DNA from 4 places in the Tardiphaga sp. 215_C5_N2_1 genome. Region 1 is predicted to be linked to each of the others. Evidence: predicted binding sites of a transcription regulator. Region 1 holds the regulator's gene; each other region holds the start of a gene.

Region 1 (3,389 bases):
GCATCTTCAACCGCATGTATGATCTGTATCCCGGCCAGCGCGCCGAAGGTCAGCTCATGCTGGACAACCAGAACATTCTGGATCCGAAGTTGGATCTCAACCTGCTGCGTGCCCGCGTCGGCATGGTGTTCCAGAAGCCGACCCCGTTCCCGATGACGATTTACGAAAACATCGCCTTCGGTATCCGCCTCTACGAAAAGATCTCAAAGTCGGAGATGGACGTGCGCGTCGAGAGGGCGCTGCGCGGCGGTGCACTCTGGAATGAGGTCAAGGACAAGCTCAACGCGTCGGGCCTCAGCCTGTCGGGCGGTCAGCAGCAGCGTCTGTGCATCGCGCGCACCATCGCGGTGCGGCCGGAGGTGATCCTGTTCGACGAGCCGTGCTCGGCGCTGGATCCGATCTCGACCGCGAAGATCGAGGAGCTGATCGATGAGTTGAAGGATCAGTACACGATCGCGATCGTGACCCATAACATGCAGCAGGCTGCCCGCGTCTCCGACAGCACGGCCTTCATGTATCTCGGCGAGTTGATCGAGTTCGATCAGACCAACAAGATCTTCACGTCGCCGACCGACCGCCGCACCCAGGATTACATCACCGGCCGCTTCGGCTGACGCGACATATTCGCGGGAGGAATTTGAGATGGCTTTTGAACACACCACCAAGGCTTTCGATGACGATCTGCAGGAGCTGACCCGTCTCGTCGCCGAGATGGGTGGCCTTGCGGAACGGCAGATCGTCGAATCCGTCGATGCGCTGATCCGCCGGGACGTCGCGCTCGGTGCGCGCGTCGTCGCCACTGACTCCGAGATCGACCAGTTGCAGCGCACGATCGAAGAGCGCGCCGTGCTGACCATCGCCAAGCGCCAGCCGATGGCTGTCGATTTGCGCGAGATCGTCGGCGCGCTGCGCGTCGCCACCGATCTGGAACGCATCGGCGATCTTTCCAAGAATATCGGCAAGCGCGTCAATGCACTCGACAGCGACTTCCATCCGCTGAAGCTGATCCGCGGCCTCGAGCACATGACCGACCTCGTGACCACCCAGGTCAAGGCTGTGCTCGACGCCTATGCCGCACACGATCTGCCCGCTGCGATGACGGTGTGGAAGGGCGACGAGGAAATCGACGCGATCTGCACCTCGCTGTTCCGCGAACTCCTGACCTATATGATGGAAGACCCGCGTAATATTTCGTTCTGTATCCACCTGATGTTCTGCGCCAAGAACATCGAGCGGATCGGTGACCATGCCACCAATATTGCGGAAACCGTGTTCTACATGATCGAGGGCCAGCAGATCCTCGACAAGCGCCCGAAGGGCGACATGACCACATTCGCGAATACGCCGACGGTCTGAAGCATGATCAGGAAAAGTGGAAGCCAGTCTTCCGCAAGGATCATGATTTAAAGACTTGTCGGACGTCACTGAGGGTATTGATCAAGATGGCTGTGAATGCACGCATTCTGGTTGTGGAAGATGAAGAGGCGCTAACGACGCTGCTTCGCTACAACCTCGACGCCGAAGGCTATGATGTTGAAACCGTCGCTCGCGGCGACGATGCCGACACCCGCTTGAAGGAGCGGGTGCCGGATCTCGTGGTGCTCGACTGGATGCTGCCGGGCCTGTCCGGCATCGAACTGTGCCGCCGCTTGCGCGCACGGCCCGAAACCAAGGCATTGCCGATCATCATGCTGACGGCGCGCGGCGAAGAGAGCGAGCGCGTTCGCGGTCTCGCCACCGGTGCCGACGACTACATCGTCAAGCCGTTCTCCGTGCCGGAGCTCCTGGCCCGCGTGAAGGGTCTGCTCCGTCGTGCAGCTCCCGAGCGTCTCGCCACCGTCCTGGCGTTTGGCGACATCGAACTCGACCGCGACAAGCGCCGCGTCGTGCGCTCAAGCCGTCCGATCGATCTCGGTCCGACCGAATATCGCCTGCTGGAGTTCTTCCTGGAACATCCGGGCCGCGTGTTCAGCCGCGAGCAGTTGCTCGACAGCGTCTGGGGCCGCGACATCTATATCGACGAGCGCACGGTCGACGTGCATATCGGCCGCCTGCGCAAGCTGCTCAATCCCGCCGGCGAGCCCGATCCGATCCGCACCGTGCGCGGTGCCGGCTACGCGCTGGACGACCGGTTCGACAAGGCGGCGGAGTAGGTGTCTTCCTTCTCCCCGCCTGCGGGGAGAAGGTGGCCCGGCATAGCGCAGCGACGCCGGGTCGGATGAGGGGGACTCTCCATCGGCTTCGGAGTCTGTGGAGCGCGCCCCTCACCCGACGCCCTCATGCTTCGCATGCGGACGTCGACCTCTCCGCCTGCGGGGAGAGGTTAGAAGCCCCAAACAAAAAAATGCCCGGCTCATCACCGGGCATTTTCTTTGGCTTGGATATCTTCCAGCTCAGCGCGTCGGCTTCGGCACCGCGCGGCGGCGGTCGCTTGCCGGCTGATAGGCGATGCGCGAGTGATGCGCGCAATAGGGGGCGCCGGCCAGGGCCTTGCCGCCGCAGAAATAGAAGTCCGCGCTCGACGGATCGCCGATCGGCCAATGGCAGGTGGCTTCGTTGAGTTCGACCAGCGACAGGCGCTGGCTGATCGGCACGATGTTGTCATAGGCGATCGGGTCGGGCTCGGCCTCGATCTCGTAATTATGGGCCAGCGCGGTATTGCCGCGTGCCATCGGGCGGGCAACGCGTACCATCTGCTGCGCCGGGCGCGCCTTGCGCTGCCGCGGAGCTGCCGAGGAGGGGCTCTTGGCACGGCCGGACAGGCCAAGGCGGTGAACCTTGCCGATCACGGCGTTGCGGGTCACGTTACCGAGTTCCGCAGCGATCTGGCTGGCGGAAAGGCCGCCTTCCCAGAGTTTCTTCAACTGTTCGACGCGATCGTCGGTCCATGTCATTACCGTCATCGCCGTTTTCCCTTCGTGAGCGCCGGCCTGACCGGGCAGCGCTGCGAGTTGAGACTTCAAAAATCCCTGCGGTCAGAATCCTTTAGCGCTCACCGGGCGCGAATTTCGCGTCCGGCTGTTACGCCGCACTGGATGTGTCAAAAGGATCTACCGCCGCACGAGATGTCGTATCCGACGAGGCAAAAGCTACAATATGCCGTGACTCGCGCGCAAGAGTCGGGCATGCCGCGTCCACATGCTTCTGCAAGTAAAGCTGCAAAATCGGCTTTTTCTGCGACTCCGTGTGACTCGAAAGCCGCAGTGCGCGGTTGACAGTCTTCACAGCACACATAGAATAATGCCCACGTGCCGCCCGAGAAGGGCGGCACGTTTCGTTTCTAGGGTCCGTTGTTCGATTTCGCACAGTTGTCATCGACGCGGCCGCAGTCTTTTCGATCGGATCGGTTATGACCAGCAACGCAACGTCTTCGCCCCTCTCTCAGGCTC
Region 2 (3,389 bases), 3.9 Mb from region 1:
CCGATGCCATGGCCGCGATTCTCGCAGGCGCCGATGCGCTGCCTGAGGAGATGGTGCCGCTGGAAGACGCGTTCCACCGCGTGCTCGCCCGCGACATCGCTTCGCTGCGCACGCAGCCACCGGAGCCCATGTCAGCGATGGACGGCTATGCCGTGCGCGCCGCCGATGCGACACTGGGCGCCAAGCTCCGCGTCATCGGCGAGATCGCCGCAGGCAAGCCGTTCGACCGCCCGCTGCAGACCGGCGAAGCCCTGCGAATCTTCACCGGCGGCGTGCTGCCCGCTGGCGCCGACGCCGTGGTGATCCAGGAAGACACAACGCGCGAAGGTGACGTCGTCGGGATCAACGAAGCTGCGATTTCCGGCAAGCATATCCGCCCGGCCGGCGTCGATTTCAATGAAGGCGATGTGCTGCTGCGCGCCGGCACCCGCCTCACCGACCGCGATCTGGCGCTTGCCGCCGGGATGAACCATCCGTCACTGCCCGTGCGGCGACGGCCGGTCGTTGCCGTGCTCGCCACCGGCGACGAACTGGTCATGCCCGGTGCGGTCCCCGGCCCCGGCCAGATCGTGCTCTCCAATGGCTTCGCGCTGCGTGCGCTGGCCCGCGCTGAAGGCGCCGAGGTGGTCGATCTCGGCATCGCCGTCGACACGTTGGAGGCGACCACATCGGCCATTCAGCGCGCGATCGATCTGAAGGCCGACGTGCTGATCACCACCGGCGGCGCGTCGGTCGGCGACCACGACCTCGTGCAGCAATCCCTGATCAATGCCGGCGTCGAGATGGCGTTCTGGCGCATCGCCATGCGGCCCGGCAAGCCGATGATGCACGGACGCCGCCAGGGCATGCGCGTGATCGGCCTGCCCGGCAATCCCGTCTCGTCCTATGTCTGCGGCTTCCTGTTCATGGTGCCGCTGCTGCGCGCGCTGTCCGGCCGAAACGAGGTCGCTCACGCGCTCGAACCCGCGGTGCTCGGCCGCGACCTCGCCGCCAACGACCAGCGCGAGGACTATCTGCGCACGCGTCTGGAAACCCGCGCCGACGGCACCGTGGTGGCGACGCCGGTGATGAAACAGGACTCGTCGCTGCTAGGAAATCTGGCTGTTGCCGAAGGACTTCTGATCCGCAAGCCATTCGCTCCCGCCGCCGCCGCTGGTGATTCCTGCGCGATCATGCGACTGCCTGTTTAAAGGCCGAGATGCGCGATGGGATGCCGGGCCACCGGAACTTCCGCCGCGCGGCATGTTCTCTGAGCTTTTTTCTGACTGAGATACCTTAACGCGGCTTCAGTCACTGAATTGTCACGTAACGCAGCGAGACATCGCTGCGAAACAAGATCGGTGCACAAATGGACTATTTCAAACGCTTCAATTTCCTGTTTGCGATGCCAACATTCGACGCCGACGATCTCGAGGGCATTCGGCTCAATCAGATCGTCGATGAGATCGAGCGTTCCGGCTTCGAGGTCGTCAAGGCACGCAAGCTCGAAGACGCCACGATCGCAGTCCAGACCGACGCGGCCATCGGCTGCATGGTGGTCGACTGGGGCAAGAAGGGCCTCGAAGGCAAGACCGCGGCGCTGATCAACCTGATGCGCAAACGGGGCCTCGACTTTCCGATCATCCTGCTGATCCGCCGCAAGCGGTTTGAAGACGTCCCGGTCGAGGTGCTCGATTTCATCGACGGCTATGTCTTCCTGTCCGAGGAAACCCCGCCGTTCATCGCCAAGAACCTGATCAGCCGGTTGAAGCAATATGCCGAGACACTGAAGACGCCGTTCTTCGGCGCTTTGGTCGACTATGCCGAGGAAGGCAACCAGCTCTGGACCTGCCCGGGCCACAATGGCGGCGTGTTCTACAGCCGCAGCCCGATCGGCCGCGTGTTCATGGAACATCTCGGCGAAGCCGTGTTTCGCGACGACCTCGACAATTCGGTGCTCGATCTCGGCGATCTGCTGACCCATGAGGGCCCTGCTTTGCAGGCGCAGAAGGAAGCCGCGCAGATCTTCGGGGCGGAGAAAACCTATTTCGTGCTCAACGGCACCTCGACCTCCAACAAGGTCGCGCTATCGGCTCTGGTCACCGATGGTGACCTCGTGCTGTTCGACCGCAACAACCACAAGGCGGCCTTGCACGGCGCATTGATGATTTCAGGCGGTGTGCCGATCTATGTGCCAACGACGCGCAATCCCTGGGGCCTGATCGGCCCGATGAACTGGGACGCGCTCGACGAGGACGCGCTGCGCGAGCGCATCCGTATCAATCCGTTGGTCACGGATCCCGAGGCCTGGAAGCGTCCACGCCCGTTCCGCGTCGCCGTGGTCGAACAGTGCACCTATGACGGCACCATCTACAGCGCCGAGATGATCATCGCGCGCATCGGCCATCTCTGCGATTACATCCTGTTCGACGAAGCCTGGGCGGGCTTCATGAAATTCCACCCGCTCTATGCCGGTCGCTTCGCCATGGGGCTCAAGGAGCTTGGTCCGGATTCCCCGGGTATCATCGCGACGCAGTCGACCCATAAGCAGCTCGCGAGCTTCTCGCAGGCGTCGCAGATCCACATGAAGGATCGCCACATCCGCGGGCAGAAGCGCCGCGTCGAGCACCGGCGCTTCAACGAAAGCTTCATGCAGCACGCCTCGACCTCGCCATTCTATCCACTGTTCGCATCATTGGATGTCGGCGCGCAGATGATGAAGGGCCGCTCGGGCGAAGTGTTGTGGGACGATACGATCCGCCTCGGCATCGAACTGCGCAAGAAGATGCGCGCGGTGCGCCGCGAGTTCGAGGAGAAGGAAACCCGCGCCGAGCGTCGCTGGTTCTTCGAGCCCTTCGTGCCCGAGCGCGTCGCTATTCCCGACGCATCCAGCGAAGGCGCCGTTCACAATGTGCCGTGGGAAAGCGTCGGCACGGATCAACTCGCCACCAATCCGTCCTATTGGCAGCTCGCGCCTGACGCCGCCTGGCATGGCTTCCCCGGCATGGAAGCCGGTTTCACCATGACCGATCCCAACAAGCTGACGGTGCTGACACCCGGCTTCGACCGCACCACCGGCGGCTATGCGGAACACGGCATCCCTGCTCCGGTGGTGGCGCAGTTCCTGCGCGAGAATCGCATCGTGCCGGAGAAAAACGACCTTAACTCGCTGCTCTTCCTGCTGACGCCCGGCGTGGAGGCGAGCAAGGCCGGCACGCTGATATCGGGCCTCGTCGCCTTCAAGAAATTTCATGACGACAACGCGCTGCTGGAAGACGTCATCCCGGAATTCGCCAGGCGCAGGCCCGCGCGTTATGCGGGCATACGCCTGCGGGACCTGTGCGGCGACATGCACCGGTTCTTTCGCGAGGCCAATGTGAGCGAACTTCAGACCAGGCAGTTCTCCGCCG
Region 3 (3,389 bases), 2.1 Mb from region 1:
CGCAACAAGCATGTTGTCTGCAAGTTTCATGGCCGACTCCTAGGTTTGCCGTTCGGAGGCAGCATGCTTGATGGCTTCACGCACCCGGACATAGGTGCCGCAGCGACAGATATTTCCGGCCATGGCGGCATCGATGTCAGAATCGTCAGGGGTTGGCGTAGAAGCGAGGAGCGCCGCCGCTGACATGATCTGCCCGGACTGGCAGTAACCGCATTGAATGACTTCGAGGTCGAGCCAGGCTTTCTGCACCTTGGCGCCGACCGGTGTGGTGCCGACGCCTTCGATTGTGGTGATGGCGCGTCCGCTCACCGCACTGACCGGCAGCAGACAGGAGCGCACGGCCTTGCCGTCGACATGCACGGTGCATGCTCCGCATAGCGCTACGCCGCAGCCGAATTTCGTGCCGGTCATGCCGAGAATGTCGCGCAGCACCCAGAGCAGAGGCATGTCGTTTGGTGCGTCGAAGGACTTCTGCTCGCCGTTGATGTTGAGATTTGCCACAGTGAGACCCCCGTTTGCTCGACTCGATGATGCAATGGCGAATGGTTCGTCATCGACCAACGACGGTACTATAGGCGTACGGTCATCATTTCAAAAGCAGCAATAAGATGCAGCAGGACTATACATTGGTTTGTATGGTTTGTATGTCGCGCGAGCGTGTCTGTCGGATAAATCGCGGTAAAATCTGCGCGACGTCATCCGACGCCCTGTTCGTGGGCGTCGGATGACTTTTATTCAAAAGAATATTGCGGTTGCGTTAGGCTCGGCCTGCCCGAAAAACGTCACGCGATCTGCCGGCTGTGGGGCTAGTACCGCTCCGGCACATACATTTCGGCTGGCACCGGCGTGCGGTGATAGTCGGGATTGCGCACGCGTGCAGGCAGGACCACAGGCGGATGCTCGACCTCCTGATAGGGAAGCTGTTCGAGCAGATGCGCGATGCAGTTCAGGCGCGCCTTCTTCTTGTCGACGGCCTGCACCACATGCCACGGGGCTTCCGGAATATGCGTATGCTCGAGCATCGCTTCCTTTGCCTTGGTGTATTGCTCCCAGCGGGTGCGCGCCTCGACATCCATCGGGCTGAGCTTCCACTGCTTGAGCGGATCGGCGATGCGCATCGAGAAGCGCAGGTGCTGCGCTTCATCGGTGATCGAGAACCAGTATTTGACCAGGATGATGCCCGAGCGCACCAGCATGCGTTCGAATTCCGGCACCGAGCGGAAGAACTCCTCCACGTCATCTTCGGTGCAGAAACCCATCACGCGCTCGACGCCGGCGCGGTTGTACCAGCTACGATCGAACAACACGATCTCGCCGCCGGCGGGGAGGTGCGAGACGTAACGCTGGAAGTACCATTGGGTGCGTTCGCGCTCATTCGGCGCGGGGAGTGCGGCAACGCGGCAGACGCGTGGATTGAGCCGCTGGGTGATCCGCTTGATGACGCCGCCCTTGCCAGCGGAATCGCGACCCTCGAAGATCACCACGACCTTGAGCTTGTTCTGCTGCACCCAGCTCTGCAACTTCACCAATTCGCCCTGCAGGCGGAACAGTTCCTTGAAATAGAGGCGTCGCTCGATGGTCTCCGCCGGGCTGTGGTCGGACATTTCGTTGGTCAGGGCGTCGAGACGATCGTCATCGATCTCGAGCTCGAGTTCTTCGTCGAAGCCGTCCAGCATCTCTGCACGAATGCGGTCGTGGATTGCTTGCGCGTCATCGAGGGAATGTTCGGTCATGGCAGCTCCGCTTGTATCGAATGGGTTCACGGTTATGGACCGATGCAAATGTCAGCGGTGTGACACTGCCTCCCAGGCCCGGGGCGAATGGGCAAATGGCCCCAATGGGTCTCGCCGCCGCTGTCCATGCAGGACGGGGTACCGCAAGCCGAAATTCAACTACGCGTGATTGGCGCTACCTTGAGAGCCAAGCGTGCGCATCTGAGGTCGCGGGGCTCGTTGACCAAGGAAAAATGTGATGAATAAATTCATTCTGTTGGGCGCCGTTTTACTGATCGCCGGCACTGCGAGCTGGACCGCGCAGGCCAAAGACGGGCATAGCGCTGCCAGCAAGCATCGACGGATCATGTCCTCTCACGCGCGGTATGAGGGAAGCGCCCCCGTAACGGTCTATCGCGGATTTGGTGCCGGCCCCGGTTCATATGGATACAGCGCGCCATATGGATATGGCGGCGGTTCATACGGCGGAGATGACAATGCGGAAGGCCGAACGAGCGGCGGCTAGGACGCCTTGGCAGTTTCGGCTGCTAGCCCACTCGCAGACGGAATAGGCGGCGCTGCGCCAGGTCTCAGGTGGCAGCGCCGTGTGCAAACCCAAATCATAATTTGTACGCCGTGCGGAAGCCGCCCCAATGGCGTCCCTGTATGCGCACAGGCACGTCGATCTCGCGCATCATCACGGTCTGGCCGTTGCCCATGTCGCGGGCATAACTCTGGATCAGGTAGGAACGTGTATTGCGACCGGCGGCCAATCCAGCCGGATCGTTGAAGATGCGGCGATTGCGGCAGTTGGCCGTGTTCCAGGCGACATCACCCGGGCGCTGCGGCTTGGAATAGATGCTGTTATGTACCGGTAGATAGCCGTTGCGGTCGATCATGGCGCAGAACGCCATGCGGCTGTCCTTGGCGAGAAATGCATCCTGGAATTCGGGTAGTGCGCGGTCGGCCCAGCCGAGAATCTTTGTCCGGTACTGCACCGGACTGGAGCCAGGGATTTCGACGTAGTTGTCGTCGAACATGTCGTCGATGCTGATAGCGCCGGATGCAATACCGTCGGCAAAGATCTTGTTGAGCACGGCGCCGGCGTCGATGGCGCGGGTGACGAATTCGGTGTTCTCGTCATGGATCGCCCATAGTCGGTCTTCGATCCGGCTGATGAGAGCCCCGTCGGGCGCGACGAACAGTGCCTGTGCGCCGGCGGGGGAATGTTCGGCAATGCGCAGGCGGCAGGGGCCGACCTCGCTGAGTTCGGCAGCAACGATGTCGTGCAACGGAAGCCGGTTCGCGTCCGGTCCGCCGATGAGAATGCCGTCCATCGAGATTTCATAGACCGGCGCGCTGATGTGGCCGCCGCGTGCCTGAAGATCGACATTGAGGTGACATGGCAGCTTTTCGCGTCGGCGCTCGTCTTCGCGCTCGCTTTGTTTGAGCAGCACCGCGCAACGCGACTTCAGCCGCGAGGCAAACATCGTCACGGCCTGGCCGGCCTGCGCGACATGCTCGCCATGGGCAGCGGCTTCCTTTGCAGCGCTATCGATTTCCGCGGCACTGTTGCCGACCGAGACGATGAACTGCGAGGCGGTGGTGGCGTTGTGCGACATCTCGCTGGTCGTCGCGTTCTGCTCGGCGACCGCGCCGTTGACATTGGCAAAGACC
Region 4 (3,389 bases), 1.3 Mb from region 1:
CGGCATCGGTCTGCGCCTTGCGCCAGGCGGCGAGCTTTGTTGCCAGTGCCGTGTCGTGCAGCGCCAGCACGCTCGCCGCGAGCAGTGCCGCATTGATCGCGCCGGGTTTGCCGATGGCCAGCGTGCCGACGGGCACGCCGCCCGGCATCTGTACGATCGAATAAAGCGAGTCGACGCCGGACAGCGCCTTGGATTCCACGGGCACGCCGAATACCGGGAGTTCCGTCAGTGCCGCGGCCATGCCGGGCAAATGCGCAGCGCCGCCGGCACCGGCGATGATGATCTGGAAGCCCGCTGCCTTGGCGCCCTTGGCGAATGCGACCAGCCGGTCCGGCGTGCGGTGGGCCGAGACGATGCGCGCCTCATGGGATACGCCGAGCGCTGTCAGCGTTTCGGCGGCGTGGCGCATGGTTTCCCAGTCCGACTGGCTTCCCATAATAATGGCGACGGGCGCGGTCATTCCGTATTTTCTTTCGCGAATCCAGAAAGATAGGCTGGAAATACAATGTCGTCCCCTTGCGTGGCAAGGAGCGTGGCAAACATGATCTCGTCTTGGTGAAGACTGGCAAGCCTTGTAACAAATCCCATGCAAAAGAAAACCCGAACGCCTGCTGCAAAGTCGGTCAAACGCTCGATGAAGCCGGCGTTGCGCGGTTCCAAGGCGTTGGTGCCGCTGCCGAAAGCCGCGCGCCGGCGGCCACGCTGACGATCCGGCGGCTGGAGGCGCAACTTACGGAGGCGCAGGCGAAGATTGCCGAATTGCGCGCTTCGGCGGAAACTGACTTCCTGCTCGATATTCTCAACCGCCGTGGCTTTGCCCGCGAGCTGACCCGCGCCGTGGCGATCGACCAGCTCACTTTCGTCTTCCGCGACATCAACGTGTCGGCTGGCGCCTCTGCAGGCGCCGCACTGCTGGGTCCCGATGCCGATGGCGAAGCCGCGTTGGTTCAGGCAGACAAGGCGATGTATGAGCGCAAGACCGCGTGACGTGCGAAAGTGTAGTTAGTCGATTGTCGGCGTTGGCGCCCTTACAGCGCGCTGAGGTCGCTTGGCACTTCGCCAAAGGCGCGGATCACCTGGGCGTCACCGAACTCGCCGATCATCGGATCGCCGGTACGGCTGAAGGCCAATGCGCCGATTGAACCTGGCGCACGGGACAATAGTTCGGCGCGGCGGATGGCGCCGGATGCGCTCTGACATTCCTCGGCGGCACCGGCGGCCGGCGAACCAGAGTCGTCGTGCAGGAAGGGCAGTGCGACATAATAGGTGATATCGGCCATGGTGCCCTCACGAGTCGATTGATCTCGGCGCAAGAATGTTCTTATTTTGTTCTTATTGTCAAGTTTCGACAGCGCCTCGTTTGCAGTCGCCCCATTTCGCTCCTGTTAGGCCGCAATAGCTGGCTTGCGTAGTGCGAGCGTCACGTCGGCCAGCGCGAGCGCCATGGCGATCAATTCGCGGCCCAGCAGTTTTCACCGCGCCACAATGCGATGCTGGCCAGAATTTAAGTCTGGCTGTCGTGCCTACGATGCCGCGCGAAAAGAGCGGCGGCCGTCGCGAAGCAAGGTTTTGACGACGGGCGAGTTCAACGCCCAGCCTGCTGCATTCACCGCGAGTTAAAGAAAGCCGATCCATCGATCATCGCGCGTTGAGTTCGTAGCCCTGGCCGTTCTTTAAGCCACAGCCACAGCGCGACGCGTTGTCTCAGGCAATAATATCCGGGGTGATCTGGTCTTCGATAAAGGAGATCCGGTCTTTCAGCTGAAGCTTCCTCTTCTTCAACCGTTGCAGTCGCAAAAGATCGGGTGCCGGTGAATGTTGCAAGGCATCGATAGCGGCGTCGAGGTCGCGATGTTCCTGCTGCAATCGGGCGAGTTCTAACGGGAGTTCGCGATCTTCGTCGTCGTTCATGTTTCTAGCTGACTGGATTCGCAAGTCATTTGCGAGGAATTTCTAGGATGACTATCGCCGGTGCAGGCGCACCACGCAAGCCGTCCGGTTCCATGTTTTTGCGGCGCGATCAGGTCACGATTCGTTTCACACGATACCTGAAACTCAAAATACACTTTTCAATACCCATCGACAGATGTCCACTGTCATGTAGAATTCATCGTCCAACCGAACGTATCCTGAGGTTCAATCCTACCGAGGAGTTTTCGAATGGCACTACAGGCGCATCTCGTCGAACTGGAACGCAAGCACAAAGTTCTCGAAAGCGAATTGCACGAAGCGCTCGTGCACCTGTCTACCGACGATCTCCGCATCGTCGAACTCAAGCGTCGAAAACTGATGGTCAGGGACGAAATCCAGCGTCTCAAAAACGGGGCCAGCGAAACGGTGCACTGATCAACGGCTGCACTGATCAGCGAACGATAAATCACAGCATCGACATCGCCGTCTACGTCACTGCTTTTGCGTAGGTGCGATGACGTCTTCCCCTCATCCCGCGATAGGTTTGCGACGAAGCTCCAGTATTCGGTTGGCCTGGATCGCTTCGCCTGCAACCTTTCGCGTTCAATGTCCCGCCATCTCAGCCACGTAGTCCGCGATGGCCAGTGATGATGTCAGCCCCGGTGACTCGATGCCGAACAGGTTGATAAGGCCCGGCACGCCATGGGTCTGGGCACCTTGGATCATGAAATCCTGCACTGCGACTGCGGGCGGCACGATCTTCGGCCGCATTCCGGAATAGCTTGGCATCAGTGCGCCGTCCGGTAGACTCGGCCAGTAGCGCCTGATGGCCGGATAGAACCTCTCTCCGCGTGCCGGATCGACCGTGTAGTCGATATGATCCACCCACTCGACGTCAGGGCCGAAACGCGCCTGACCGGCCAGATCGAGCGTCAGATGCACGCCGAGGCCGCCCGGTTCCGGCACGGGATAGATCAGCCGCGAGAACGGTGCTTTCGCATTGCAGCTGAAATAACAGCCTTTCGCCAGATAAGCGGGCGGTATGAGGTCGAGCGGCATGCCGTCGAGCATGCGAGCGATCGCGGTTGCGGACAGGCCTGCTGAATTGATCAGCATGTCGCAGGCTAGTGTCATCGGAGCCTCGCCGCCGATATCCAGCTCGAAACCGTCGGCGGTGACCCGGCCACGTTCCAGCGGCGCGAGGAATGCGAAGGCCGCGCCGGCGGCTTCCGCTTCACCGCGCAGCGACAACATGTAGCTGTGGCTATCGACGATTCCGGTGGAGGGGGACAACAGCGCGGCTTCGCAAGCCAATGCCGGCTCCAGCGCCCGTGCCTCTGTCCCGGATAATTGCTCGAGATCAGCGACGCCATTGGCTTCGGCATGCGCTTTGATCGACGCCAGTTTGGCGATTTCCTCCGGACGTGTGGCGACGATCAGTTTCCCGGAGTTGCGATGCGGGATGCCGCGATCGCGGC

Evidence for each region. The regulator PhoB, encoded in region 1, activates phosphate uptake and scavenging genes when phosphate is short. The targets are predictions, from matches to a motif close to TGTCATNNANCTGTCAT.
Region 2: the regulator PhoB is predicted to act here: its motif matches at 1,289-1,305, upstream of AB7828_RS04320 (Orn/Lys/Arg decarboxylase N-terminal domain-containing protein).
Region 3: the regulator PhoB is predicted to act here: its motif matches at 1,782-1,798, upstream of ppk2 (polyphosphate kinase 2).
Region 4: the regulator PhoB is predicted to act here: its motif matches at 2,095-2,111, upstream of AB7828_RS16775 (YdcH family protein).

Annotation. Positions count from the first base shown of each region.
Region 1 covers NZ_CP197240.1:4,867,426-4,870,814, forward strand. The annotation lists gene pstB (phosphate ABC transporter ATP-binding protein PstB) at 1-614, shown strand, start outside; gene phoU (phosphate signaling complex protein PhoU) at 643-1,356, shown strand; gene phoB (phosphate regulon transcriptional regulator PhoB) at 1,449-2,153, shown strand; gene AB7828_RS23155 (GcrA family cell cycle regulator) at 2,394-2,903, opposite strand; gene AB7828_RS23160 (aspartate aminotransferase family protein) at 3,350-3,389, shown strand, end outside.
Region 2 covers NZ_CP197240.1:934,796-938,184, reverse strand. The annotation lists gene AB7828_RS04325 (molybdopterin molybdotransferase MoeA) at 1-1,190, shown strand, start outside; gene AB7828_RS04320 (Orn/Lys/Arg decarboxylase N-terminal domain-containing protein) at 1,349-3,389, shown strand, end outside.
Region 3 covers NZ_CP197240.1:2,770,094-2,773,482, reverse strand. The annotation lists gene AB7828_RS13255 (molybdopterin cofactor-binding domain-containing protein) at 1-30, opposite strand, end outside; gene AB7828_RS13250 ((2Fe-2S)-binding protein) at 40-501, opposite strand; gene ppk2 (polyphosphate kinase 2) at 807-1,733, opposite strand; gene AB7828_RS13240 (methyl-accepting chemotaxis protein) at 2,333-3,389, opposite strand, start outside.
Region 4 covers NZ_CP197240.1:3,527,058-3,530,446, reverse strand. The annotation lists gene purE (5-(carboxyamino)imidazole ribonucleotide mutase) at 1-460, opposite strand, end outside; gene AB7828_RS16790 (hypothetical protein) at 556-987, shown strand; gene AB7828_RS16785 (hypothetical protein) at 1,029-1,280, opposite strand; gene AB7828_RS16780 (YdcH family protein) at 1,705-1,911, opposite strand; gene AB7828_RS16775 (YdcH family protein) at 2,161-2,346, shown strand; gene AB7828_RS16770 (NAD(P)/FAD-dependent oxidoreductase) at 2,515-3,389, opposite strand, start outside.